Regions from separate parts of the Thomasclavelia ramosa DSM 1402 genome, predicted to be linked through region 2. Evidence: predicted binding sites of a transcription regulator. Region 2 holds the regulator's gene; the other holds the start of a gene.

Region 1 (15,501 bases), 470 kb from region 2:
ACTGGCGAATGCCAAGTGATGCAAACGTAAGTAACTGGATCGATGAAATCGAAAAAATATAACAAAAAGGTTTTGTATTTAAAATCAATACAAAACCTTTTTTATTAATACATTTGATTTGGCATCATTGGAGCCTCTGGTGTTTCAGACTTAATTTCTGCAACACCAGCTTCAGTTGTAATAAATAAAGCTGAGATACTTGCAGCATTTAATAATGCACTACGAGTAACTTTAGTCGGATCAATAATTCCTTTATCAAACATATCAACCCATTCACCATTTTTGGCATCAAATCCTTGATTTTTAGCTGCAGATTTTTGCATATCAACAATATCTTCGCTGTTATATCCAGCATTTTCAGCAATTTGACAAATTGGTGATAATAATGCTTCCATCACGATATTAATACCTTTTTGAACATCAACATTATCATTTTTAAGCACTGGTTTTAATTCTTTATAAGCTTCAACTAATGCTGCTCCACCACCAATTACAATACCTTCTGCAACTGCTGCTTTAGTAGCATTTAAAGCATCTTCAATACGTAATTTCTTTTCTTTTAATTCACTTTCAGTAGTCGCTCCAACTTTAATTGTTGCAACCCCATTTGTTAACTTACCAAGGCGTTCTTGGAATTGTTTTTTATCATAATCACTAGTACTGCTAGCAACTCTTGTTTTTATTTCTTCAATTCGTGCCTTTAACTCAGGATTTTCTTCATTACCACTGATCATAGTAGTATTATCTTTAGTCACAATAACTTTTTTAATAGTACCAAGTTCTTCTAATTGAAGTTCTTCCAACTTCATATTTAAGTCTTTATTATAAAGTTTTGCACCTGTTAATGCAGCAATATCTTGCAGCATTTCTTTTTGATTATCACCAAAACCAGGAGCCTTAGTTGCAACAACATTGAAAGTACCACGTAATTTATTTAAAACTAAAGTTGAAATTACTTCATTTTCATAATCTTCAGCAATCAATAATAATGGTTTGTTTGTCTTTAAAACTTGTTCAAGTACTGGTAAAATTTCTTGTAAATTATTAATTTTATGATTAGTTACTAAAACATATGGATTTTCTAATTCGACTTGCATTTTTTCACGATCAGAAACCATGTATGGCGAAACATATCCTTTATCATACTGCATTCCTTCACTGATTTCTAATTCATTATCAAATCCATTACTTTCATCAACATTAATAATCCCATCACGACCAACCTTATCCATCGCTTCAGCAATTAAATCTCCAATTTCTTTACTACCAGCCGAAATCGTTGCAACACTAGCAACATCTCCACTAGTTTCAACTTTACGTGAATTCTTCAAAATAGTTTTTGCTACCTCTTTGCTCGCATATTCAATACCTTCACGCATTAGAACAGGATTACATCCTTTATCAACGGCTTTCATCCCGCTATTGATCATATTACGAGCAAGAATAGTTGCTGTTGTTGTTCCATCACCAGCAACATCATTAGTATTATTAGCTACTTCATATACTAATTTTGCTCCCATATTTTCAAATTTATCTTCTAATTCAATTTCTTTAGCAATACTAACACCATCATTAGTAATCAATGGTGAACCATAACTTTTTTCTAACACAACATTTCGCCCCTTAGGACCTAACGTAATACATACAGCGTCTGCAAGAGTATTTACTCCTTTTAACATTGACTTGCGGGCGTCACTTGAAAATCTAACTTCTTTTGCCATTTCTAATTACCTCCTAAGCAATATAAGCTAAAATATCTTTTTCTTCGATGACAATATAATCTACTTCGTCAATTTTAATATTAGTTCCTGAATATTCTTTGTAAACAACTTTACTATTTTCTTTAATTTCGGATTTACAATCAGGACCTAAAGCAACAACTGTTGCTACACTGGGAATCTTTTTTGTTTCGGTTGTTAAAATAATTCCGCTAGATGTTTTATTTTCTACTTCATCTTTTTTCAAAATAACATTATCATGTAATGGCTTAATCATTTTAATCACTCCTTTTTAGCACTAGCCATTCCTAAGTGCTAAAATTATTATATCCTTTTCTAGCACTTTGTCAATACAAGTGCTAATTTTTTACAAAAAAAGATTCTTCAAAAAAGAAGAACCTAGTCATATAACCAGTTAGCTTTATAATAATATATGCCTAATACAAGCGAACTAAAAATCCAAGAAACTGGCCAGCCTAAATTTACAAAAACAATGTTATGGAAAATGTTAGTTGTTACTGTAACCCAGATTACTCTAAAAATACACCAGCACCCAATTAGAACAAACATTGGAATATTGGTTCTTCCAACACCCCGCAAAACACCACAAATACATTGGGATAGAGTTAAAAATAAATAGCCTGGAGCAATACATAACATCATCGTTCGTCCATATTCAATTACTTGGGAATTTGATGAAAAAATTCTTAATAAATACGGGGTTGTAAAAACAATAATGATTGTCAGTGTCAAAATGATCCCACAGCTGATCAAAGTTCCAATACGTGCCCCTTTTTTTATTCTTTCATATTCTTGTGCACCCTTATTTTGTCCAACAAAAGTTGTTAATGCCATTGCAAAACTTAAAACCGGTAAGATAGCAAATCCATCGATTTTAGTATATGAACCTGTTCCAGCCATCGCATAAGCACCAAACACATTAATATTTGACTGCATAATAATATTTGAAAAAGAAACTACCGCATTTTGCATTGCACTAGGCATTCCAATCTTAGCTGTCTTTTTTAAAATATCGGGATAAAAATGAATCTGCTGCAATTCTAGTTTATACATTTCTTTAGATCTCACTAAAATATAAATTGATAATAATGCGCTAGTGATCTGAGCAATCGTAGTAGCAATCGCCACCCCAGCAATTCCCATCTTAAAAATTACAACAAATACCAAATCTAAAATAATATTTACAATCGATGAAACAACTAAAAAATATAATGGATATTTAGAATCACCAACCGCTCTTAAGATTCCACTAATCATGTTATAAATAATTAAACCAATTACTCCTAAAAAATAAATCCGTAAATAAATAATGCTCTGCCCAATTACGGATGAATCAACTCTTACCCATTTTAAGATTATTGGGGTGAAAATCACTCCGACTATTGTTGTGATAAGACTTGAAACAAGCGCTAAAGCCATTGCTGTATGAACACCTTCTTTAACTCCCTGACAATCTTGAGCTCCAAAATAATTAGAAATTAAAACACCGGCACCTAATGATAACCCCATAAAAAAACTAACCAGCATATCAATAATTGGTCCACTGGAATTTACTGCTGCTAAAGCTTGATCACCAATAAAATTACCTACAACGATACTATCGACTGTATTATACAGCTGTTGAAATAAATTTCCAACCAATAATGGTATCGCAAACACGATCAGCTGTTTTGCAATATTGCCATGTGTCATTAAACCATTTTTCCCTTCCATTATTTTCCCTCCAAATATCTACAGTATACTCCAGTACACTAATGATTAAAATAGCTAACTAAAAAACTGATCACCAAATGATGATCAGTTTTTAACCAATAATACTTTTCTATTATTTTTTATAAACCATGATCGGATCGTTAGCCGCTTTAACCTCTTTATTTGTTAAGAACTGCTCCGGTTGAAAATCACCAGGATTAGTTACAACAACCATTGTAAGAGTATCCATCTCTTTTGATTTCAAAAATGCTTCATCGAATTTTATTAATGGATCACCCGACTCTACTTTAGCTTCAACTTCTGTTAAAACTTCAAATCCTTCCCCTTCTAACGAAACTGTATCCATCCCCACATGGATCAATATTTCTAGACCATCCTCACTCAACAGACCAACTGCATGTCCAGAATTAGGCATTAACATTTTAACTGTCCCCTTAAACGGCGCTACAACTGTATCTGTAGTAGGCTTGATGGCAATTCCTTCCCCCATCATTTTTTCTGAAAAGACAGGATCTGGCACTTCTTCAATTGAAAGTGTCGTCCCGGTTAGTGGTGCTAATACTTCTACTGATTTACTTTTTTTCTTAAACAAATTTAACATTCCTGATTCCTCCTAGAATAGTATTCCTAATCTAATTTTAACAAATAAAACTAATCCGTACAACATACCAAGCGGAATCAATCCCACTAACATCGCTTTAGTACTATTATTTATAGTGAATTTTTTTATTGCAAACATTCCTTTACCATACTCTTGGAAAGTACCATAAATGATGAGAAAACTACAAATCATATTAAATGAACTAACTTGATAGACAATTAAGATCCATAACGGAATTAATAATCCATCACGTTTTTTTCGATCTTTAAGATCTTGACAGATATTGCGCATTGCAAGATAACAAAATGGCATTGCTAGAACGAGTAATAATTGTCCCACAATCAAAGGTTCATTAAACATCTTTTCAATATCCCCTTGGGCCATAAATAAATACAAGAATCCAAGAATCAAGATAGGAATACCCACAAATAGATATTTTACAATATCCAAGGCACTCATTCCTTTAAAAAATTTAAATATTGATTGTAGTTTTCCGTACACCATTTTCACTTCCTCCTATTATTTTAATTCTGGCCAATATCCTTTATTTGCTTCAATTAAATCATCTAAAATTTCTTTTGCTACCTTAGCACTTGGTACTGTTTTTGATAATGTTAAAGCTTGCCACATTTTTTGATAACTTCCTTCGATCCAAGCTTCAACACATAATTTTTCAACTGATACTTGTTGTTCCATCAAACCTTTTTGGAATTGTGGAATTTCTCCCATTTTTAATGGTTCAGCACCTTCATTACCAACGATACATGGAATTTCAACCATTGCTGTTGGATCAAAGTTAATTATTGCACCATCGTTAGGAACAATCAACAACATTCTTTCTTTTGTATTAAAAGCAATTGCACAAGCTAAATCGACGATATAAGCAGCATGTGTATCCGTACTAAATCCACAATCTTTAGCAGTTTGTTTCGCTACAATATCAGCAGCTGCCCCAAATACTCTTTTTTCTCGTCCATCCATAACTTCATTAGCACGTGTATATTCTTTATTTGAATGTTCAACTACATAATCTGGATATAAATAATATTTTAAATAAGTATTTGGTAATGTATCAGGATCAACCGCATATACATCTTTAACTTTAGTATAAGTATCAATCCAAGATTGATCGCGATGTTGAAAATCTTCAGTATCAACAGCATAACCAAATTGACGACAATGTTCTTTAATTTTTGGCATTAAATCATTACCTTCTTTATCAGTAATTGATGTCCACCAGCCAAAGTGATTTAAACCATAATATCTTACAATCATATCTTTACGTGATTCTAAGCCTAAAATAGTAGCAAAATTTCTTTCAATTCCAATTGGCATATCACAAATATTAATAATTTTAGAATTTGGTCGTAATCTTCTAGTTGCTTCAGCTACGATAGCAGCTGGATTTGAATAATTCAACATCCAGGCATTAGGAGAATACTTTTCCATATAATCCAAAATTTCTAAAACACCACCAATTGAACGCATTCCATATGCTAAACCACCAGGTCCACATGTTTCTTGACCAACAACACCATGTTTTAATGGGATTTTTTCATCTAGTTCACGCATTGCGTATAAACCAACACGAATATGTGCCATACAAAAATCAATATCCGTAAATGCCGTTTCTGGATCAGTTGTCCAAGAAAAGGCAACTTCTGGATATCTTTCTTTCATTAAAATTCCTAATGCTTCAGCTAATTTATTTTGTCGCTCTGCATTATTATCATATAATTTAATTTGACGAATTGGAAAACGTTCTTGATTTTCCATAAGCATTAGAACAATTCCTGGGGTGAAAGTACTTCCACCGCCAGCAATACAAATAGATGATTGTTTTTTCATTCTTCTTCTCCCCTTTTTATAATAACTTTTCAAATTCTTCTCTTACATAAGGTACTGTTAATCCAACGATAACCTGGAACGCTTTACCTTTAGCAACTAAACCATGAGCACCAGCCTTTTTAAAGACTCCAACCGGTTGTACTAATGTTTCATCTTTAACTGATACTCTTAAGCGAGTTGCACAGTTTGTAACTGATTCTATATTATCTTTACCACCTAATGCCGCTAAGAAAGCTGCTGCTTTACCAGCATCGCCACCTTTAACTTCAATATTTCCAGTTGGATCATTGCTTGTATCCTCTTTAGAAGCTTTATATTCAGCTTTTGAAACCAACTTAACTTCTTCATCATCGTCTTCACGACCAGGTGTTTTAAAATCAAATTTTTCAATGATAAATTTAAATACAATAAACCAAATTCCTGAGAAAACTAGACCAATTACAACTGATAATAAATATTGTTGCCAATGTGCTGATCCAAGTGGAATCCAGTTCAAGGCCGCATTAGAAATAATTCCACTTCCAAAGTCACCACTAATTCCAATTAAATATTGTGCTGTTGCTAATGATGCTGCCAAAACAGAATGCACTGCAAACATTACCGGCGCAATAAACAAGAATGTAAATTCAATTGGTTCTGTAATCCCTGCAAACATTGCTGTTAAAGTAACCGGAATCATTAATCCTAATACTTCTTTTTTCTTGTTTTCTTTTGCTGTTGCATAGAATGCCGCACTAATACCTAGTGGAGCGAACATTTTAGAGAAACCATATAATGCATAACCACCAGCTGGGAACAATGTTCTTAATGAAGCTGTTGATTTAGCGATTTCTGGCATTGCTGCTACCCAAGCAGTTTTGATTCCGCCTTCAATTGCAACTGAATCATACATAAACGGCATATAAATAAAATGGTGTAATCCTGTTGGAATCAGAATTCTTTCTAAGAAAGTATACACCCATACCCCTAAGGCGCCACTGCTAATAATAAATGTTTGAACACCAGCAATTCCATGTTGAACTTGTGGCCAAATAAAGAAGAAAATAACTGCTAATCCAATCATTACAGGAAAACCAATCATCGCCACAAACGAAGAACCTCTAAATACTCCTAACCATTCAGGCAGTTTTGTATCGAAATAACGGTTATGCAACCATACTGCAACACCAGCAACAATCAATGCACCAACCATTCCAGTATCTAACGTTTTAATACTTGCTACACTAGCAAGACCTGTACCACTACCAGCTTCAATTGCGTAATCAATTCCTACAAATGAACCCCAATTGCTTAATAGTGCTGCTAATGCATAATTAAAGGTACAATATAAAACAAATGATTCCATACATGCTCTAGCATTTTGTTTTTTAGCTAGACCAATTGGTAACGAAATAACAAATAATAAGTTGACTTGTCTAAAGATTGTCCATGCTGCTTCTTTTACAACATACCATACTTTAAACCAAGTAGTGTCCGATGCTGCAATACTTCCCATGATGACATCACTTTGGAATACTGTACAAACACCGATGACAATTCCTGAAAAAGCAAATAACAAGACTGGTGTAAACATCGCCCCACCAAATCTTTGAATTTTTTGCATCATATTCTAAACTCTCCTCACTTTTCTAATGTATAGGTCCCTATATGCCTATCTTAACAATAATTAAAAGCGCTTACAATATTTTGAAGGCTGTTTGTACCGATGTTAAGATAATAGCCCATTATCACATTTTAACGTGAAATTTCACAAATAAAAAAGAAGCAAGATTATAAAAATCTTGCTTAATGATCAATTATGATTTTTCTGCCTAATAAACCCGGATAATCCCCTGAGGCAATCTTTTCTAGGTTATCCTGATGAGCAATAAACCATTTATTTTTCTTCTTTAAAATCTTTTTACGCTTTTCTAAAATATCGCCAGTTCCTTTTAATAATAAACAAATAGTTATAAAGCCTTCTTTACTAACCGCTATAGGAGTGTAATGTAAAGTAGCACTATAACATTCAACGATCGTACCTTTCGGAACATAGAAAAGTTCACATTTAGAACTATTATATGTGTCATCTTGCATATCCCATATATGCCCAACTACTAAAATATAATCAGTGACTGCAATAATTGTTTCACTTCCTTGATGATATTCAATTCCACTTAATTCAACATTATCACCGGCGACAATACCTGCAATTATTTCTAAATAACCATAAACACGATGTGACAGCTCAATAATCGAAGACAATTGTTCTACTTCTAAAACGCTAGGAAGATAAAAGTTATCTTGTTTAGCTGCCTGAACAAAGTCTATACAAAATTCAATTGCTTCATCAATATTATTATCAATAACCTTACCATAAGTTCTAAAAGCTTCGTCAGTAATACTTTTGATTGTATATTCAGGATTTAAAGTTTGAATTATTTCTAATGACATCTTACTTACATTGCCTCACTTCAATATCTTTGAGCATATCAATTCTAACTTGATGACGCCCACCTTCATACTCACCAGTTAACCAGGCATCAACAATCATTTTTGCAAGTTCAATTCCTACTACTCGTGCGCCAAAAGCCAGCATATTAGTATTATTATGCTCTCTTGATAATTTGGCTGAATATGGCTCACTACATGTCACACAGCGAATTCCATTTACTTTGTTGGCAGCCAAAGAAATTCCTACGCCTGTTCCGCAGATTACGATACCTTTATCAACCTCACCATTTACAACTGCATTAGCGACCGCTTCACCAGAAACTGGATAATTAAATCTTTCACTGCTATCAGTACCATAATTGATTACTTCATAGCCATATTTTGCTTCAATATACTCTCTGATCACATTTTTATATTCAACTGCAACATGATCATTTCCAATTCCAATTTTCATTTTCTACTCCTCTATCTCAATAATAATATCATTATTACTTTTATTTCCTAAATTACATTTGATTTGTGCATATTGAGCAGTATTTGTCACTACCATCAAGACTGTTGGATCGTAACCAGCTTCTCTAATTGCATCAAAATCAACCTTTAGTAAAATATCGCCACGTACAACCGTATCACCTTGTTTCTTCATTGAGATAAAATGTTTACCGTTTAATTCAACAGTATCAATTCCAACATGAATCAATAATTCTACACCTTTATCCGTCTTAATTCCAACCGCATGTTTTGTAGGAAAAAAACTTACAATTTGACCACCGATTGGGGCAGTTATTTGTTTCTCTGATGCTATGATGCCTACTCCTTTTCCCAATGCTTCACTATTAAATACTTGATCATTTGTATCTTTGATATCAATTACTTTTCCAGCTACTGGTGCACTAATACGATATGGTTCAACTTCTACTTTTTTCTTCCATTTATTAAATAATCCCATTATTTTCACCTATTTATTAACACTTGCCATTCTAAAATATGTATAAGGTCGCCCTTTAATTGAAATACTCAATTGGTGAATATTCTCTGGTGAAGTACATCCCGAAAAGCCACCATCACCAATAGCATGAATATCAGCACCAGTTTCTTTCATCTTTAACGCAATCAAGCGTACCGTATCTGGGTCAGCCCCTTCAACTGAACTATTCAAAAAGCTCATTGCCAGAGTGCCTGGTTTATAACTATGAATGTATTCAACTAGTTCCCGAATCATCGTGACACTGATGCCTGCTCTACTTCCTGGGGCTGGTAAATCAATACAATCAGCTCCCGCATCAATCAATTCTTTAATTATCTCTTTAGCATCTCGATTAGCCAGAGGATCTCCGAGCACCTTTTCGTTTATACCATCTTCCCATTTTCCAGCAAAGACGAATAATTGATCACCATACTTTTCCTTGATCCATTTAGTACAAGCAATTACGTCATTAATTGAAGTTCCACTACCAGGATTACCACCCAAAACAATAAAATCAACTCCCATGTCAACACATTTTTGAACATGTTCAGGTGTACAAAGCATTCCTTCACGGCGATATAAAGCTTTTTTACCACCGTCTTCAAATCCCGCTTTGGGACAACCTAAATAAATCCCAAGTGGCCTTTTACAACGTTGCCTTAAGGTTTGGTAAGATAATCCTTGAAGTCCTTTATTATTTTCCATATTATCTAAATCCATTGTATTAAGCATAACCATATCAGCACCAAAAGCAAACATCACCTCAGAATTAGTTATTCCTCTAACTAATCCTTCACCAGCAAATAATAAATGCTGTCCCATGATTACCCGCCCTTCTGATTTAAAAATTGATTCTTTCAATTCCATCGGTGTCATTTTTTCAAAATCACTGCCTGAAGCACTAATTAGTCTAATTACATCGCTCATTTTATAGTCCTCTCAATTCTTTAATTATTTCTTGATAACTCTTCTCTTTACCAAATAAAGCACTCGTTCCTAAGATAAAACCTTCTACCCCAATACTTGACAGCATAGCAATCCGCTCCGGCGAACATGCCCCATCAATCATCACTTTATAGCCAAATTCTTCTTTTTTGGCACAAAATTGTTTAAATTTATCATCAACAAAATTTAAATACTTTTGACCAGCAAAACCTGGATTAACACTCATTACCATCACATAATCGACAAGCGATAATGTTTCTTTTACACTTTCATAAGATGTCCCAGGATTTACTACGATTCCAGCTTGCGCTCCAGCATCTTTGATCATTTGCAAAGTTCTAGTTATATGCACATCACTTTCAGGATGGACATATATAATCTTTACCCCTAATTGTGCAAATTTTTTTACATATGCCCCAGGATTTACTACCATCAGATGAACATCACAAGGTTTATTTGCTGTTTTGCAAATATATTCAATATCTTGCAGTCCCATTCCAAAATTTGGAACAAAACTCCCATCCATTACATCAAGGTGAAAAATATCAATTCCACTTTCCTCTAATTTTCTTATTTCATTTTCAAGATTACCAAAATTAGCACACATCATTGATGGACATAATAGTTTTTTCATATTTTTTCTCCCCTAAATGTTTCTTAATCATTACTGCGATCGTATCCAAATAGATAAGTCAAAACAGCTGAAGCGACAAATGCAAATACCATTGCAATACAAAATCCTACAAATCCTTCACCAAAAAATAATGGGAATGATAAAACTCCAACTGGTCCCCCCGCTAAAGCTGCAGCATTAACAAATCCAGCAATCCCACCAGAAACTGCTGCACATCCAACTGCAATATAGAAAGGCTTTTTATATTTCAAATTGACCCCGTAAATAGCCGGTTCTGTAATTGAGAAGAATCCAGTTACTGCTGCTGACATTGCATTTTGTCGAATTTGTGAATTTTTTGATTTTAAAGCAACACCTAAAGCTGCACCTGCTTGTGCCCAGTTACTTGGACCAGTCACGGCATTGATAGTATTTCTTCCATACATTGCTAAATTTATTTGTCCAAGTGGAACAATTCCCCAATGTAAACCAAAAACTACTAATACCTGCCATAATCCACCTAAAAGAATTCCACAAATAGTTGGATTTAAATTATAGATCCATGTATAGCCTTCACCGATAAATGATTGTAAATAACTTGTTACTGGACCAATGATCATAAACATTAATGGCACTGTAATCAATAAAGTAATTAATGGCGTTAAAACATTTCGAGCTACTGCATGAATATATTTAGTACACAATTTTTCTAATTTTGACATGAAATATATTGTTACAATAATTGGAACAACAGAAGAACCATAACCTTGAGCTGGGAATAATACATCAAACCCAAACATTTTCATCCCTGTTTCACCTTGAACCAATCCTTGAATCGTTGGACTCACTAAAGCCAAACTAATTGCTACTGCAATATATGGATTACATTTAAATTTTTTAGCTGACGTATAAGCTAAATAAATTGGTAAAAACGAATATACTGCATTATATACTTCATTTAAAACAATGTATAAACCACTTTCAGCAGACATTCCTAAAATGCTAGTAGCAAACATCAATAAAGCCCTAATCATCCCGGCTCCAATCAATGCCGGTAAAATTGGAGTAAAAATTCCTGTAACTAATTCAATTACTTGATCAATAAATTTTCCTTTTACCTTTAAATCATCTTTTTCCACTACATCAATTTCTTTTCCTGAAATCCCTGTCAATGCTTCGATTGCATCAAAAGCTTGGGCAACCTCATTACCGATTATAACCTGGAATTGTCCCCCGCTCTCTACTACATTAATAACTCCCTCAATTTTAACAACTTTGTCTTTTGAAGCTTTTCCTTGATCTTTTAATTTAAATCTTAACCGTGTTGCACAATGAGTTAAAGAAGCAATATTTGCTTTACCACCGATATGCTCAATAATTTGAGCTGCCATCTTATTAAAATCCATAAACCCTTTCCTTAGCCAGAATGATCTCTATTCTACTATTTTCCTCTCTTATAGTTTAGATGCAATTTTCTTGCATTTATTTGCGTAAACGTTTAACCTAACTGGTAAAAAAATAACGGCGCCATCACTTTACGTAAACGTTTACCTAGATTAAAAATACCATACAAATAGGTAAATGTCAACATTTTTACGTAAACGTTTACGTAAAAATTAATAAAACCTGCTAATATTTACATTCATAGCCTATTCATGTATAATTTATATAATCTTAACAAGCAAGGAGATAACATGGATAATCATAAAAAAAAACTATCAATTAAAGATATTGCTGCAATTTCTGGAGTTAGCATTGCAACTGTTTCCAGAGTATTAAATAATAAAGGCGGATATTCAAAAGAAACAGAAGAAAAAATTAATGCTTTAGCTAAATCATATGGCTATGTTTCTAATATGAATGCCAAAAGTCTTAGAGAATCGAAATCACAGACGATTGGTTTAATCGTTCCAGACATCAGCAATGATTTTTTTGCGACTCTAGCATTACATATTGAAAATTATTCAGCAAAACATAACTACTCTGTTTTTATTTGTAATAGTGCAAATAATGTTCAAAAAGAAAAAGATTATTTTAAAAGTTTAGCAAGCAAGTGTGTCGACGGCATTATTTGTATCAGTGGTTTAAATAAATTAACAGAAGACATCATTTATAATGACATTCCCATTGTATGTATAGATCGCTATCCTGAAAATAATAAAACTATTCCTCGAATTTCTAGTGATGATATTCATGCAGCTTTTTTAGCCACTGAACATTTGATCAAAAAAGGCTGTAGAGATATTGTTTTTATTTCTAGTTTCACCGCTGATTATGAGAAAAAAGAGCGTTATTTAGGATATAAAAAAGCTTTAGATACTTACGGTATTCCACTTGATAAAAATTATATCTTACAAACTCAAGGAAAAGAACCAAGCCAAATTGAAGCTGAAATATTAATAACAGACTTTTTAAAAACACAGCGCAGGATTGATGGTATTTTTGCTTCTAGTGATTTAGCTGCCTTAGGAGCCTTGTATGCACTAAAACGAGCAAATCTTAAAGTTCCCGAACAAGTCAAATTAATCGGATTTGATAATACTTTATATTCACGGTTACCTACCCCCTCAATTTCAACAATTGAAAGGAATCCAAAGATGCTTGCTGAAAAGGGCTGTGAAGTTCTATTGAATATGATTCAAGGAAAAGACATTGGTTCGATCGATACAATTGTTCCTGTTGTCTTAGTAGAACGAGAGTCAAGTAAATAAAAACCTCCGCATCAATGATCAATCTTTTCAAAGGGGCAATGAAATAATTAAGTTTCATCAGCTCTAAATACAAGATTGTACCACTAAGCGCAGGTTTTTTAGTTATTCAGCATAATTTTGATTTCCTTGTTGAAATAACTTTTTTTGTTGATAGTTATGGTAATTTGCAAACAATAATTCCGTTAATGCAAAAAACATTGTTGGTGAAGTATATGCTGTTTCGAAAACAATAGGAAAATCACCAAAAAAGATATAAATTGGTTCATCAGCCAGCAAAGATAAACTGTTAGCATTTATCCTAGTAATCGAGATTGTTTTGCTTCCTACTGTCTTGGCCACCTTAGCAATTCTAATTACCGATTCACTTTCTCCCGTCAAAGAAATAATAATCAATAAATCATCCGCAGTGATTGCTCGTGCTAACATATTAATTTCACTATCACCATTAACTAATGTCATAATAATTCCTAATTTCAAAAATTGGCGCGACAATTCTTTTGCCACTGATCTTTGAATCGTCCCACTAGAAACTACAAAAATACGTTTAGCATGATCAATCATACGACAACAGGTATTGTAATCACGATTTTGTAATTCTCTAATCATTTTAGCGTGATTTTCAAATAATGCATAAATATTTACTGTCTTGCCTAATCCTACATCGGCAAGGGTCTGTTCATTGCGCAAGTAATATTTTAGCTCTGCAAATCCCTCTAACCCAATTTTTTTAGAAAAACGTAATATCGTTGTCCTTGAAACATTACATTTTTTTCCTAAATCTTCAATTGTGATTTTTGTGCATACTTCACGATGATTATTAATATAATTCCATATATATAAATCACTTTCATTCAAATCATCAAAATGAAGATTTACTAATTCGTTTAATTGCATCTTTTCATCCGTCCTTTATTATTTAAGTATAACAAAAAAATTTTTTGCAATAAATGATAAAATAGCGAAGTTAAAAACTTCGCTATTACTACAACAAAATTCAAATAAAGAGATATAGTAAGGGAGTGTTATTATTTGAATTCAGGCCAAAATGCTTTATTAGCTTCAATTAGGTCATCTAGAATCACTTTAGCTAAATCCGTATCAACTACTGTACGATTTAATACTAACGCCTGTAATAATTTCAATTTATTACATTCTAAGAATCCATCAACTGTTAATTTTTCATATGCATATTGATTTTCTAATAATCCTTTATAGAAAGTATCTACTGGATCCATAGCTAGTGGTTCAACACCATTTGCCCCAACCCGACAAGCTACTTCTACCATCATCTCACTATCTAAATTTGGAATACATCCTCTATTTTTAGTAATAATTAAGAAAATATCGTTTGTATTATTAGCTATTGATGTTGCTAAATCAACAATGTAAGTAGCATGAACACCGCGATTAGGATCTAATTCATATTTAGTTCCCTTTAAAGCGCCTAGTTTAATTACTTCTTTCATCATATTATAAGTATCTTTTTCTTTACCATCCATTACTTCATTTGCACGAGTGTAATTAGGATCTGATTCTTCAACAACATGACGAGGATATAAATAATATTTTAAATATGTATTTGGTAAATACTCAGGAAAATCCTTGACCATTGTTGACATAAAATTATAAGTATCTACCCATGATTTTTCGCGAACATGTTCATCTTCTGAACCTTTTTTAAAAATTTCTCCAGCCATTAGTTGCTCCCGAACAGAAGGCATTAAATCTGCTCCCGTCTTCTTATCATATAAATGAGTAAACCATCCAAAATGGTTTAGTCCAAAATATCGTGGTTCAAAATCTTTACGTTGACATCCTAATAATTTTGCATAAGCATCCATAATTGCAATTGGCATATCACAAATGTTTAAGATACGATAATCATCAGGGAAAATTCGTTTTGTTGCTTCCGCTACAATTGCTGCTGGATT
Region 2 (15,501 bases):
CAATTTTGTACTGCAGGGTCTATTATTTATAGACAAAGAGGAACTAAAGTTCATCCAGGTACTAATGTAGGAAAAGGTGGAGATGACACTTTATTTGCTACAGTTGATGGAGTTGTAAAATTCGAAAGACTTGGTAGAGATAGAAAACAAGTTTCTGTTTACCCAGCTGCATAATTAAAATCCCTGCAAAGGGATTTTTTCTTGTACTAATAACTGATTATTTGTATCATAATAATAAAGAGATGAAAAGAGGTGGATATATGCAGTTTATTGATAAAGCAAAAATTAGAGTTGAAGCTGGAAAAGGCGGTGACGGGACAGTAGCTTTTAGACGTGAGGCCCATGTACCAAAAGGTGGTCCAGCTGGAGGTGATGGCGGTCGTGGTGGAAGTGTGATTTTTCAAGCGACGACCTCATTATCAACTTTGTTAGATTTGAAATATAATCGATTATATAAGGCACCATCTGGTCAAAATGGGATGGCTAAAAAAATGCATGGTAAAGATGCTATTGATACGGTCATTAAAGTACCGGTTGGAACAATGATTCTTAATGAAGAAACTGGGCAGATCATGGCGGATTTAACCGAAGATAAGCAACGTGTTGTAATTGCTAAAGGTGGCCGTGGTGGTCGCGGAAATGCGCGTTTTGCAACTTCACGGAATCCTGCACCACAAATTTGTGAGCGTGGTGAACCTGGTGAAAATTTCGATCTTATTTGTGAATTGAAATTATTGGCGGATGTGGGATTGGTTGGTTTTCCATCAGTAGGTAAATCAACACTCTTATCAGTTGTTTCACGAGCACGCCCGGAAATTGCAGATTATCATTTTACTACGATCGTTCCTAATTTAGGAGTGGTTCAAGTAAAAGATGGACGTAGTTTTGTTATGGCTGATTTACCAGGATTGATTGAGGGAGCGGCTCAAGGTAAAGGTTTGGGGCATCAATTCTTGCGCCATATTGAACGTTGTCGAGTAATCGTTCATATTGTTGATATGGGAGCAGTCGATGGCCGTGATCCATATGAGGATTATGTTACTATTAATAAAGAACTTGGTGAATATCAATATCGTTTATTAGAACGTCCTCAAATCGTTGTAGCAAATAAAATGGATGAAGAAGGGGCTGAAGAAAATTTAGTTCGTTTTAAAAAACAGGTTGGTGAAGATGTTAAGATTTTCCCAATTAGTGCTATTATTCATGATGGTGTAGATCAGGTTTTATATGCGGTTGCTGATGCGTTAGCTACTGCACCAACTTTCACAATGGAAGATGAAGTTGAACATACTGTTCTTTATACAATGGGTGATGAGGAAGATAAACCATTTGAATTACATAATTTAGGTAATGGTAATTGGCAAATTACTGGCAAGAAGATCGAGAGAATGGTGGCAATGACATCGTTAGTAAGTGATGATTCATTAAAACGACTATTGATTAAAATGCGTAATATGGGTGTTGATGATGCACTTAGAAATGCCGGAGCTCAAGATGGTGATAATGTTGCTATCGGTGAGTTTGAATTTGATTTTTATGAGTAACCAGCTAGTAATACTAGTTGGTTTTTTTCTTTTACAATGCTATAATTGTTGAGAATGGTTTGAAACGATTTTGAGATAAAAAACAGTACGATGTGCTGTATAATAGTAAATGTGAAGGAGTAGGGAATGTATAGTTACTTAATTGGTACGGTAGTTGAGATGAATATTGATCATATTGTTGTAGAAAATAGTGGAATTGGTTATTTGATATATGTCAATAATCCATATGAATATACACGAGGTAAAGAAATAAAGATTTTTCTTTACCAACAAGTTAAAGAAGATGCATTATTATTATATGGATTTAAAACAAGTGAAGAAAAAGAAATGTTTTTAAAATTAATTCTGGTCAAAGGGATTGGTTGTAAAACAGCGATAGGAATTTTAGCTACTGGTGATGTAACAAGCATTATAAGTGCAATTGAAACAGGGAATGTAGCATATTTAAAGAAAATTCCTGGAATTGGACCAAAAGCAGCGCAGCAGATTATTTTAGATCTTCAAGGTAAGTTTAAAAATACACCAACAGCAACAACACTGATAAATAATAATGATTTAGACGAGGCGGCTGAAGTATTAATTGCCCTAGGTTATAAAAAATCTGAAGTGGATAAAGCTTTGGCAGTCCTATTAAATGAAAAACTAGATACTAACGGTTATGTAAAAAGAGCTTTAAGTTTATTAGTAAAGTAGGAGGTAGAAAATGACAAGGAATGAGATTCTTGATGCAAATGTTATTGATGATGATAGTAGTTTGCGTCCTTCATCATTCGATGAATATGTTGGTCAAACTAACTTAAAAGAAAATCTAAAAGTTTTTGTTGGGGCAGCTAAACTGCGTGACGAATCACTAGATCATGTGTTATTGTACGGGCCTCCTGGACTAGGAAAGACAACGATGTCAATGATTATTGCTAATGAGATGGGGACAAATATCAAAATTACAACTGGTCCAAGTATTGAAAAAACTGGTGATTTAGTTGCTATTCTAACAGCATTGGAACCGGGTGATGTTTTATTTATTGATGAAATTCATCGTTTAAATAAAGTGGTTGAAGAAATTCTTTATCCAGCTATGGAAGATTTTTGTGTTGATGTAGTGATTGGTAAAGAAGCATCAACACGTTCAGTAAGAATTGATTTACCGCCATTTACTTTAGTTGGAGCAACAACTAGAGCTGGTGATCTGTCAGCACCATTACGAGACCGTTTTGGAATTATTTCTAAACTGGAATATTACGATGAAACGGATTTAAAAACGATTATTGATCGGACCAGTCGTGTCTACTCAATGCCAATGGATGATGACGCTAAATCGGCTTTGGCGATGCGTTCCCGCGGAACACCGCGTATTGCTAATCGATTATTTAGACGGGTTCGAGATTTTGCACAGTTCAACGGTGAAGAAATTATCAGTAAAGAGCGGACGATTGAGGCTTTAGATCGTCTTAAAGTAGATCAATTAGGACTAGATGATGTGGATCATAAATACTTGTTAGGAATCATTCATCGCTTTAAGGGGGGACCGGTAGGTCTGGAATCTCTGGCAGCTTCAATTGGAGAAGAACCACAAACATTAGAAGATGTCTACGAACCTTATCTTCTTCAAATCGGTTTGATAAAGAGAACTCCTCGCGGTCGTGTTGCAACGAGTGAAGCATATAAACATTTAAATATAAATATTGATGAATAAGGCTGTTTTTACAGTCTTTTTTTGTGGAGGTATTGTGAAAAAACATGAAATTATTGGTTTGTTAATTATTTTAATTATCTCAACTGTTTATTCATTTACATTGCCTGAAACATCATTAAATGAAATTGAATCAGATCCACAAGTAAAAATAATTGTTGAAGGTAAGTATAATGAAACTTTAGTATTTAATTCTTCACCAACAATCGAAGATGTATTTAAAGCATTAAATACTGATAATGTTTATGGATTTGATCAAAAAACTGTTTTGGATAGCCAAACAGTTTTTTATATCCCTATAAATAAAAATTTAATTTCTTTAAATCATGCATCAAAAGAACAATTGATGACGATTAAGGGAATTGGGCCAAAAACTGCAGATAAAATTATTGATTATCGTAATGAACACCCATTTGCTACCATCGAAGAGATAAAAGAAGTATCAGGGATAGGAGAAAAAACTTATTTGCGAATAAGGGAGTTATTATGTCTTTAAGATATCATTTGATTTACTATGCGGTAGCATGTTTGTTAGGTGTTTTGGTCATGTTGATTCATCCAGTTTTTTTAGTGCTCTTAATTATTTATGCGTTCTTTATAATTCGTCATTTTGGGTGGGGGCGACTTGTAACGATAGGGCTGGTTATGATTTTCTTTTTAGTGTTTATTAGGTGGCCTCAGCCGACCGATGAACCAATTATAAGCGGGTATATAATTAGTAGGGATGAAAAGAGCATTGTATTGAAAACAACAAAAACAAAGATCAAAGTATATGGTGAGTTTATTGGCTATGAAGTTGGTGATGAATTAGAAATTGAGGTTAATTATTTTGAAATTAGTCGTGCAACAAACGATAACGCATTTGATTATCGTAACTATTTGTATAGTCAAGGGATTACTAATAATGCATCTTTACTACGCCTTATAAATAGTCAAAAACATAATACGCTTTTTCAAAAACTTCAAAAACGAATAGACGGTAAAGAGCTAGTTAATAGTTATGCAAGCATGTTTATTTTGGGAATAAGAGATGAAATGATCAATGATTATTATCATCAATTAACAGAGTTGTCGATTGTTCATTTGTTTGCTTTGTCAGGACTACATATTCATATATTAAGAAGGTTGATTAAAAAAGTATTAATTTTTTTATTACCGGAATATTTAATTAATTACCTCAGTCTAATTATAATTGGTGTGTATATGTATATTATTCCATATAATATTTCTTTTATGCGGGCGTATTTAGTAATGCTTTTGATGACTTTGTTTAAAAAGTATCTAAATCAATTAGACTGCTTTAGTCTTGTTGCTATGTTTTTTGTATTTATGAATCCATATATTATTTATAATTTATCTTTTGTTTTTTCCTATTTTATGTATTTAATAATTATTTTGATTAATCATCATAGGTACCTGAATGAGATAGTTTATGGAGCTAGCGTACCAATCGTTATTTCGATTCAATATCGAATTAATATACTGTCATTGTTTTTAGGGATTATTTTAACACCACTGATTTCAGTGTTATATCAACTGCTATGGTTATATGTGATTTTTGGTAATTTCTTTAAACCGGTTATTAGTCTAGTAATTGAAGTTCTAGATAATATTGTTGTTTTTAGTACGGACTTCTCTTTTTTTATTAATTTTTCTAAACCATCTTTATTTTTTATTTTAGGATATTACTATATTTATTTTAAATTAATAGTCAAAATAAATATTAAACAGCGAATTCACCGTGAGATTCTATTACTGCTAAGTTTAGTGATCATGTTTTATTTTAAACCATACTATCAGACTTTTGGTCAAGTGGTTATGATTGATGTAGGTCAAGGTGATTGTTTTTTTATTCAACAGCCTTATAATCAAGGAAATATTTTAATCGATACTGGGGGATTGCGAAATAAAGATCTAGCTGCTTTAACATTAGTACCATATTTACGTTCGGTAGGAGTGTTTAAATTAGATCATGTTTTTATTTCTCATGATGATTTTGATCATAGTGGAGCTTATCAGTCACTTGCGGATCAAATTGAAATTGGACATACTATTACATCATACCAAGATAAATTTAAAATTGGGCAGGTAGAAATTGAGATACTGAAAACACCTGAATCAACAGATAATAATGATAGTTCGTTAGTTTTGTTGGTAACGATCAATAAGTTGAAATATTTATTTACAGGGGATATATCCAATGCAGTAGAACGACAGTTGATCAACGATTATCCAGAGCTTAAAATTGATGTATTAAAGGTTTCCCACCATGGCAGTAATACGGGGACTAGTGCAGCTTTTTTAAATGCAATAAAACCTAAAATTGCCCTAATTAGCTGTGGTAAAGATAATTATTATGGTCATCCCCATGATGATGTAATTACCCGCTTAAATGATTATGGAGTAAAGGTTTATCGTAGTGATGAAATGGGCATGGTGAAGATTGTTTATTATGGTGATGATAATTATATTTTCAATGACTTTAATGATTAAATAGTCTATAATTATTACTGTTGGAGGAACGATAAATGATATTTGTAATATATGGTGAAGAAAGTTTTTTGATGGAACAAAAATTACAGTCTTTAAAAAAAGAATATGATTGTAATGAGGATAATATGAATATTTCAACATATCGGGCTAATGAAGATAGTTTAGAAGAAGTTTATGAAGATTTGATCACACCTCCTTTTTTAACCGACAAGAAAATGGTTGTGTTGAAAAACCCTTATTTTTTAACGACAAAGAAAGTAAAAAAAGATAATAATGAGTTAGAGTATTTTGAAAAATGTTTAATTAATAGTGAAGAAGTAATATTTGTAATTTATCATGTTGGTAAAGATTTTGATGAGCGTAAAAAAATTGTTAAAAATTTACGTAAACAAGCACAATTTTTTGAAATAGATAAAGTTAATCATTATAAGCTATCAGACAGTACACGTCAAGCAATCAGACGTCGAGATGCAACGATCGATGATGATGCATTAGAATTATTATTGAGTCGTTTAGGAGATAGTTTGAATAATGTTGCTCTTGAGGTGGAAAAACTATGTTTGTACAGCAAACATATTACATATGATATTGTTGATGAATTGGTAAGTAAGCCGTTGGATGAAAATGTTTTTGCATTAACTAGTGCGATTCTTCAAAAAGATCGAAGAAAAATGTTTTCGATTTATCATGATCTAATGATTTTAAATGAGGAACCAATTAAGTTGATTGTTCTTATAGCGGGTCAAATGCGGCTAATTTACCAAGTTAAATTATTGGATCGTAAAGGTTATAATGATAAAGAAATTGGAAAAATACTGGGAGTTAATCCTTACCGATTAAAATATGTTCGTCAAGAAGGAAAAGATTTTGATTTAAATGAATTATTGCAATGTTTAGATGATTTATCACGTCTTGATGTAGAAATCAAAACAGGTAAAATGGATAAAAAAATGGGTTTAGAATTATTTATGGTAAGAATTTAGGAGGTATTATGGAATCATTAAGAGAGTTATATAAAATTGGGGTTGGACCATCTTCGTCCCATACGATGGGACCACAAAGAGCGGCATTAAAGGTTAAGGAAACCTATCCTCAGGCTACACATTTTGAAGTATATCTACATGGCTCGTTAGCATTGACAGGGAAAGGCCATTTAACAGATTACATTATTGAAGAAACTTTAGGTAAAGATAGTGTTAAGATACACTTTGTTAATACAGCATTACCTAAACATCCAAATGGGATGATTTTTGAAATATATCGGGAAAATCAATTGCTTGATAAAATTACAGTTTATTCAGTAGGTGGTGGAGCTTTAATGTATGATGATAGTTCTTTGCAACCTTCTAAGCAAGTATATCCGCATGGTAATTTAACGGAAATTTTAGAATATTGTGATCGTAAAGGAATCAATTTATATGATTATACAATCGAGTATGAAGATGAGCATTTTAAAGCTTATTTATTTGAAGTACTAAATGCAATGTTTGCTTGTGTTGAAGCTGGATTATCAACAACGGGAGTTATTCCAGGAAAACTGGGATTGAAAAGAGTTGCTAAATCAATGTATCAACAAGCAATCAACACACGTCGTAGTGGAGAACGAGATCGCTTATTAGTTAGTAGTTATGCTTATGCGGTTAGTGAAGAAAATGCCAGTGGACATCGTATTGTTACTGCACCGACATGTGGAGCTAGCGGAGTTTTACCAGCAGTCTTATATTATTGTTACAAACAATTAGAAATTCCTCGAAAAGAGATTATAAAAGCATTAGCAGTAGCTGGAATATTTGGCAATGTTATTAAAACAAATGCAACTATTTCTGGCGCTGATGGTGGTTGTCAGGCAGAAATCGGAAGTGCTTGTGCAATGGCAGCGGCTGCTTATGGCTGGATTTTAGAACTTAATAATAATCTGATTCAATATGCTGGTGAAATGGGCTTAGAACATAATCTTGGTTTAACATGTGATCCTGTAGGCGGCTATGTTCAAATTCCTTGTATTGAGCGTAATGGTTTTGGTGCACTTAGAGCAATGGATGCGGCGATGTATGCTAAGCAGCTGGGTTACTTGAGAAAAAATAAAGTTTCTTTTGATGCGGTTGTTCGGGTGATGAAAGAAACAGGAAAAGATTTAAATAGTGCGTATAAGGAAACTTCTTTAGGTGGTTTGGCTAAAGAATTTGGTTTTGAAAATGAAGACTAATTCATTATATCTGCATATTCCTTTTTGTGAACAAATTTGTGCATATTGTGACTTTTGTAAAGTTTTTTATAACGAACATCAAGCCGATGATTATTTGGCGGTTTTAAAACATGAACTTCAAGCTTTAAATATTACAGAGCCGCTAAAGACTATATATATTGGTGGTGGAACACCGAGCAGTTTAAATGATGAACAATTAGAATGGCTGATGGATATTATTAAACCATACATAAGTAGTGAGACTAAAGAGGTGTCCATAGAAGTTAATCCAGAAAGTATCGATTATTATAAATTAGATATTTTAAAAAGAGGTGGTGTTAGCCGTTTAAGTATCGGGGTTGAAACATTTAATGATATCCTTTTAAAAAAGATTAATCGCCAGCATACGACTATACAAGTTGAGCGGATTATCGATTATGCACGCAAAATTGGTTTTAATAATATTTCAATTGATCTTATGTATGGTTTGCCTAATCAAACGATTACGGATATAAAAAATGATTTAGCTAAGGTTAGACAGTTACCGATCGAGCATATTTCTTACTACTCACTAATTTTAGAAGATCATACTGTCTTGAAAAATCTAAATTATCAACCGCTTGATGAAGAAGTGGAATCGAAAATCACTCAATTGATAGAGGAATCTTTAGAACAAATAGGTTTCCATAAATATGAAATCAGTAACTTTGCGAAAACTGGATATGAGTCACTTCATAACCTAGCTTATTGGCAGTATGATAACTATTATGGAATTGGGGTAGGAGCCAGTGGAAAAATTGATGATTGCTTAATAGAACATAATCGTAATTTAAATGCTTATTTACGTCGTCAAAATACAATCACAAAGATGATTAATTCTAAAGAAGAAACGATGTTTAACCATTTAATGATGTCATTACGTTTGGTGAAAGGCTTAGATTTAAAAGAATTTGAAAAGAGATATGGTCTTAGAGCAGTTGATGTTTATCAAACTGCTATTGATAAACATTTGAAGATGAAAACGTTAGTAATTGAAAATGATTATTTACATGCAACTAGTGAATCAATTAAGTTATTAAATGAAATCTTAATAGATTTTTTATAAACGGGGATAATTAGATGAGTTATCGTATAGTGAACGGTTAAATCTTCTAAATTGGGTTTACAATAGGAAATAAAAGATGTATAATCAAATAGTAATCATTACTAATAAGGAGGTTGGGATATGAACAATAAAGCATTTTTTAAGTTAAGTTATGGGTTGTATGTTGTATCTAGCAGTTGTGATGGTAAGGATAGTGCTTGTATTGCTAACACTTTTGTACAGGTTACTTCAGAGCCGGCACGAGTTTGTATTACGCTGAATAAAAATAATTATACTACATCGTTAATTGAAAATAGTTGTGTTTATAACGTTGGGGTATTACTTGATGATATTGATATGGATGTTATCAGAAGATTTGGTTTTCAGTCTGGTAAAGATGTTAACAAATTTGATGGGATTGATTATGAAGTTGATTGTCAAAATATTAAACAAATCACCGAAGGAATAGCTGCTTCATTTAGTGTTAAAGTTATTTCAATGACAGATGTTGGAACACATATTATGTTTGTTGGCGATGTTATTGATTGTAAAGTGATTAATGAAGGTGAAGTATTAACTTATGCAAATTATCATAATAAGAAAAATGGAACAACACCTAAAAATGCTTCTAGTTATCAAGCAGATACTTCAAAACATGGTTGGAGATGTACTGTTTGTGGATTTATTTTAGAAGCAGATGAATTGCCTGAAGATTTTATTTGTCCAGTTTGTAAACAACCGTCAAGTGTTTTTGAAAAAATTTAACAGCCTTAGGGCTGTTTTTTTTGTGATTTTATCAAGGAATTAGATTGATTATAGAGTTGTTTTAAATAGAAATCGGATTTATAATTCTTTTTTTATTTTTTAGCACAAAGGTGTTGACAGTGCTAATTATTGATGTATAATGTATTTAGCACAAAGGAAAGATGAGTGCTAAGGGTGGTGAAACTGATGCTTACAGCGAGGCAACTATTAGTATTTAAATGTATTGTTGATGAGTTTATTGAAACGGCTGAACCAGTTGGGTCAAAAGCTTTGATGACAAAATATCAATTGCCTTATTCAAGTGCAACCATTCGTAATGAGATGAGTTTTCTTGAAGAGTATGGTTATTTAGAAAAAACTCATACATCTTCCGGACGAGTTCCTTCGGTTGAAGGATATCGATTCTATGTTGATAATCTTGCAAAGCGGGATCTAGATGAAGGGATTAAAAACCAAGTAGCGCAAATTTTTAGCGATCGTCATCGTGGTTTGAATGAAATTATTCATGAAAGTTGTGAGATGTTAAGTGAACTAACGCATCTAACATCGGTAGTCTTGGGACCAGATTCTAGCGAAGATACTTTGCAGCAAATCAATATTGTTCCTTTGAATGATAACCGAGTTACTGCGATTATTATTACGAATCAAGGCTATGTTGAAAACAAGGTGTTTGATTTAAACCGTAATCATAAAATTGATGATTTGGTGAGTTGTGTTGCAGTGATGAATGATTTATTGATAGGGACACCGATTGATCAGGTAGCATTTCGTTTAGAACGTGATGTAAAACCGGTGTTATCAGCTAAAATCAAGGAGCATGAGGAATTATTTAATGCTTTTCTTGAAGCTTTTGTTCGATTTGCTTCGAGCAATGTATATTTTTCAGGAAAAGAAAATATGTTATACCAGCCTGAGTATAATGATGTAAATAAATTGAGAAGAATCGTTAGTGCATTTGAAAACTCTCAAGTATGGAATGCCTTACAACCTTTATCTGATGAAGAAGGAGTAACGGTAAGAATTGGTTCTGATTCACCGATTAATGAAATTGAGGATGTATCGGTCATCTCAGCTTCATTTAGAACAGGAGAGAGAACCAAGGGATCTATTTCAGTAATTGGGCCAACAAGAATGCCTTATGAAAAAGTAGTTTCCTTAGTAGAGTATATTTCAAGGAATATTGAAGAGGCGTTCTTTGACGAATCAGATGATTCAAACGATGAATAGAGGTGAATGTAGTGGCTAAGGAAAAAGAAACAGTAGTAGATGAAGAATCTACAGAAAAGACTGCAGAAGAAACAGTTGAAACAAAAGAAGATGAAATTACAGTTGAAGATCAACTTAAGAATTTAGAAGATGAAGTAAATACTTGGAAAACTGATTATTATAAAGTGTTTGCTGATATGGAAAATCTTAAGAAGAGATTACAGAACGAACATGCTAATGCAATGAAATTTATGATGCAATCATTTATTGAAGAATTATTACCTGTTGTAGATAATTTTGAAAGATCGTTAGCTGTAGTTGATCCTAGTGATGAAATTAAAAACTTTTTGAAGGGTTATGAAATGATTTATAACCAACTGATGGAAGTATTAAAGTCACAAGGTGTTGAAGTAATTAAAACTGAGGGTGAAGAGTTTGATCCAAACTTCCATCAAGCAGTTATGACCGTAAAAGATGATAACTTTAAAACAAATATGATTGTTGAAGAGTTACAAAAAGGATATAAGTTAAAAGATCGCGTTATTCGTGCATCTTTAGTAAAAGTAAGTGAATAAATAGGAGGAATTTAATTATGGGTAAAATTATTGGTATTGACTTAGGTACAACAAATTCATGTGTCAGTGTTATGGAAAACGGTGAAGTTAAAGTAATCGCTAATCCAGAAGGAAACAGAACAACTCCTTCAGTAGTATCATTTAAAAATGGAGAGATTATCGTTGGTGAAGCTGCTAAACGTCAAGCAGTAACTAATCCAGATACAATTATGTCAGTTAAACGTCATATGGGTACTGATCATAAAGAACATGCAAATGGTAAAGACTATACACCACAAGAAATTTCAGCAATGATCTTACAAAACTTAAAAGCAACAGCTGAAGCATATTTAGGTGAAACTGTAACACAAGCAGTTATTACAGTTCCTGCATACTTTAACGATGCACAACGTCAAGCTACTAAAGATGCTGGTAAAATTGCTGGTTTAGAAGTAGAACGTATTATCAATGAACCAACTGCTGCTGCTTTAGCGTTTGGATTAGATAAATTAGATCAAGAACAAAAAGTATTAGTATATGACTTAGGTGGAGGTACATTTGACGTTTCTATCTTAGACTTAGCTGATGGAACTTTTGAAGTATTAGCTACTGCTGGGGATAATAAACTTGGTGGTGATGATTTTGATGAAAAAATCATGAATTGGGTTGTTGAAGAATTCAAAAAAGATCAAGGTGTTGATTTATCAAATGATAAAATGGCAATGCAACGTGTTAAAGAAGCTGCTGAAAAAGCTAAAAAAGACTTATCAGGAACTATGCAAACACAAATTTCATTACCATTCATCTCAGCTGGTGCAGCGGGGCCTTTACACTTAGAATTAACATTAACTAGAGCAAAATTTGATGAATTAACTCGTGATTTAGTTTTAAGAACTGAAACTCCTGTACGTCAAGCATTGAAAGATGCTGGTATGGACCCAACTGAAATTCATCAAGTATTATTAGTAGGAGGTTCTACTCGTATTCCTGCTGTTCAAGAATCAGTTAAAAAATTATTAGGAAAAGATCCAAATAAATCTGTTAACCCTGATGAAGTAGTATCTATGGGTGCTGCAATTCAAGGTGGGGTTATTGCTGGTGATGTTAAAGATGTATTATTACTAGATGTTACTCCATTATCATTAGGTATTGAGACTATGGGTGGTGTAATGACAGTATTAATTGAAAGAAATACAACTATTCCAACAACTAAATCTCAAGTATTCTCAACTGCTGCTGATAATCAACCTGCTGTAGATATCAACGTTTTACAAGGTGAAAGATCAATGGCTAAAGATAATAAACAATTAGGTTTATTTAAATTAGACGGTATTGAACCAGCTCCACGTGGTGTACCTCAAATCGAAGTAACTTTCAGCATTGACGTTAATGGTATCGTAAATGTTAAAGCTAAAGATTTAAAATCTCAAAAAGAACAATCTATCGTTATTCAAAACTCAACTGGTTTAAGTGATGAAGAAATTGATAGAATGGTTAAAGAAGCTGAAGCTAATAAAGCTGAAGATGAACAAAAACGTAAAGATATCGAAACAAGAAATAAAGCTGAACAAATGATTAATGAAATCGATAAAGCTTTAGCAGAACAAGGTGACAAAATTGATGCTACTCAAAAAGAATCTGCTGAAAAATTAAAAGATGAGTTAAAGGCAGCTTTAGATAACAACGATATGGCTACATTAGAAGCTAAAATGTCTGAATTAGAACAAATGGCACAACAAATGGCTTCATATGCATATCAACAACAAGGTGGAGCAGGAGCTAGTGATGCAAATGCTGGTACAGCAAATGCACAAGATGATAATGTTGTTGATGCAGATTTCGAAGAAAAGAACTAATCATTTAAAGCCAAGGCTTTGCCGCCTTGGTTTTAAATAGTATAAAAAGAGGGTGAAAATATGGCTGATAAAAGAGATTATTATGAAGTCTTAGGTGTAAGTAAACAGGCTTCAGCCGATGAGATCAAACGAGCTTATCGTAAAAAAGCAAAACAATATCATCCTGATGTCAACAAAGAGCCTGGTGCTGAAGAAAAGTTCAAAGAAGTCCAAGAAGCTTATGAAGTATTATCAGATGCTAATAAAAAAGCCACTTATGACCGCTTTGGTCATGCTGCATTTGAGCAAGGTGCTGGTAATGGTGGTGCTGGTGGTTTTGGTGGATTTGGATTTGAAGATGTTGATTTAGGAGATATTTTTGGATCTTTCTTTGGTGGTGGCGGAAGATCACGTCAAAGAAATACAGGACCACGTCGTGGTGATGATCGCTTAATGCGTTTAAATATCAGTTTCATGGAAGCAGTAAATGGTGTAAAGAAAGATATTAAAGTTACTTATGATGCACCATGTACTCATTGTAACGGTAGTGGGGCTAAAAATCCTAATGATGTCCAAACGTGTTCACGCTGTGGTGGACGTGGAACTGTTCAACAGCAGCAAAGTTCACCATTTGGGACATTTGTAACTGAAACTACTTGTCCTGACTGTAATGGAACTGGAAAAGTTGTTAAAGAGAAATGTCCACATTGTCATGGACGTGGATATGAAACTAAGACAGTGACAGTACAATTAGATATACCAGCTGGTATTAATTCTAATCAACAATTGCGCGTAGCTGGCAAAGGTGGACGAGGAGCAAATGGTGGACCTAATGGAGATTTATTTGTAGAAATTCAAGTAGGAAGTCACGAACATTTTAAACGTGAAGGGCGAAATATTCATATTACTATTCCTGTTTCTAATGTAGATGCTACATTAGGATGTGAAGTTGATGTTCCAACTGTTCAAGGGGATGTTACAGTAAAAATTCCTGCTGGAACACAATCAGGAACAATACTGCGTCTAAAGGGTAAGGGCGTTAAAGATCTTCGTAGTACTAATTATGGTGATGAAATGGTTAGAATCGAAGTTAAGATTCCGACTAAACTTTCATCTGAAGAAAAAGAATTATATACTAAATTATCAAAACTTTCAAAGAAGAAAGAATCAATTTTTGATGCATTTAAACGTCAATTTAAAAAATAAAAACGAAGGAAAAATATTCTTCGTTTTTTATTTTTTTAAGAATGATTATTTTTTTCATTTCAATGATTAATCTTTTCATATGAGCTTCAAACATGATATACATGCCAATAAAAATTGTTTCAGCAATCAGAGAAAAAGATATCATAATAACTACAACAGAAGCCAATGGACCGTATACGCTAGTATAATCTGCTATGCTAAAATAAAATTCAAGAGCAGATAATAAAATTAACATCAGTATACTTGAACAAAAGGCTCCTTTTACAATGTCAAAAATGTGAACATGAACATCTGGAATAATCTTATATAATAAAAATAAAATAATAAAAAAAACTAAAAATAAATATAAATCACCAAGTACTAAAATATCTTTAAAATTAATAAAATAATTAATTAGAGGGATGATTGTTAATATGGATATTATTAGTAATAATAAAACGAAAACAGCAATCGTTTTTAAAAGCATTAATAATTGTTCAATAATTATATTCCTTTGATGTGCAGAAGGAAATAAGTTTTTTGAAATTCCATAAAGCTGGTTGATTCCTCGACTAACAACAAATAATGAGATAAATAAGATAATTATTGATGATAAAGTAATATGACTTGATTTTAAGGATGCAATTATTATGTTAGAAAATTCAGGAGTTAAGTAGTTTTTTAGTAATTGTTCTAAGGTGCCAAGATCAACATTTAATATGGAGGCAAAGAAGGCAAACAGTGAACAAATCGGTATGATTGACATGATTAAATAGTAAGCAAAGCATAAACCAGCATTTTTATTAACTTTATAGCGGTAGTCGAGGACCCGATTATTAATACGATAATATAATCTTTGAATTAGTTTTTTCATTTCTATCACCTACTTTTTATTGTACCTTACTTTTTATTTAGATGTATAGATATTAAAACAAAAAAATTAGCCAAAACGGCTAATTT

The links. The regulator HrcA, encoded in region 2, represses chaperone genes, less so after heat shock. The targets are predictions, from matches to a motif close to TTTTAGCACTNNNNNNNNNNNAGTGCTAAAA.
Region 1: the regulator HrcA is predicted to act here: its motif matches at 2,009-2,039, upstream of EYR00_RS11555 (GroES family chaperonin).

Annotation. Positions count from the first base shown of each region.
Region 1 is NZ_CP036346.1:2,392,771-2,408,271, forward strand. Features, by position in the region: gene EYR00_RS11545 (NAD(+) synthase) at 1-62, shown strand, start outside; gene groL (chaperonin GroEL) at 105-1,721, opposite strand; gene EYR00_RS11555 (GroES family chaperonin) at 1,735-1,995, opposite strand; gene EYR00_RS11560 (MATE family efflux transporter) at 2,118-3,452, opposite strand; gene EYR00_RS11565 (PTS sugar transporter subunit IIA) at 3,565-4,053, opposite strand; gene EYR00_RS11570 (hypothetical protein) at 4,066-4,557, opposite strand; gene EYR00_RS11575 (6-phospho-alpha-glucosidase) at 4,573-5,901, opposite strand; gene EYR00_RS11580 (alpha-glucoside-specific PTS transporter subunit IIBC) at 5,918-7,507, opposite strand; gene EYR00_RS11585 (DUF4867 family protein) at 7,687-8,334, opposite strand; gene rpiB (ribose 5-phosphate isomerase B) at 8,336-8,788, opposite strand; gene EYR00_RS11595 (PTS sugar transporter subunit IIA) at 8,792-9,283, opposite strand; gene EYR00_RS11600 (DUF7916 family protein) at 9,293-10,228, opposite strand; gene EYR00_RS11605 (ribulose-phosphate 3-epimerase) at 10,230-10,880, opposite strand; gene EYR00_RS11610 (PTS transporter subunit EIIC) at 10,904-12,265, opposite strand; gene EYR00_RS11615 (LacI family DNA-binding transcriptional regulator) at 12,554-13,570, shown strand; gene EYR00_RS11620 (MurR/RpiR family transcriptional regulator) at 13,673-14,464, opposite strand; gene EYR00_RS11625 (6-phospho-alpha-glucosidase) at 14,596-15,501, opposite strand, start outside.
Region 2 is NZ_CP036346.1:1,924,983-1,940,483, reverse strand. Features, by position in the region: gene rpmA (50S ribosomal protein L27) at 1-174, shown strand, start outside; gene obgE (GTPase ObgE) at 261-1,544, shown strand; gene ruvA (Holliday junction branch migration protein RuvA) at 1,671-2,237, shown strand; gene ruvB (Holliday junction branch migration DNA helicase RuvB) at 2,248-3,237, shown strand; gene EYR00_RS09385 (ComEA family DNA-binding protein) at 3,272-3,730, shown strand; gene EYR00_RS09380 (ComEC/Rec2 family competence protein) at 3,721-5,727, shown strand; gene holA (DNA polymerase III subunit delta) at 5,763-6,710, shown strand; gene EYR00_RS09370 (L-serine ammonia-lyase, iron-sulfur-dependent, subunit alpha) at 6,719-7,933, shown strand; gene hemW (radical SAM family heme chaperone HemW) at 7,923-9,017, shown strand; gene EYR00_RS09360 (flavin reductase) at 9,138-9,761, shown strand; gene hrcA (heat-inducible transcriptional repressor HrcA) at 9,948-10,988, shown strand; gene grpE (nucleotide exchange factor GrpE) at 10,991-11,542, shown strand; gene dnaK (molecular chaperone DnaK) at 11,560-13,377, shown strand; gene dnaJ (molecular chaperone DnaJ) at 13,438-14,562, shown strand; gene EYR00_RS09335 (YhjD/YihY/BrkB family envelope integrity protein) at 14,552-15,415, opposite strand.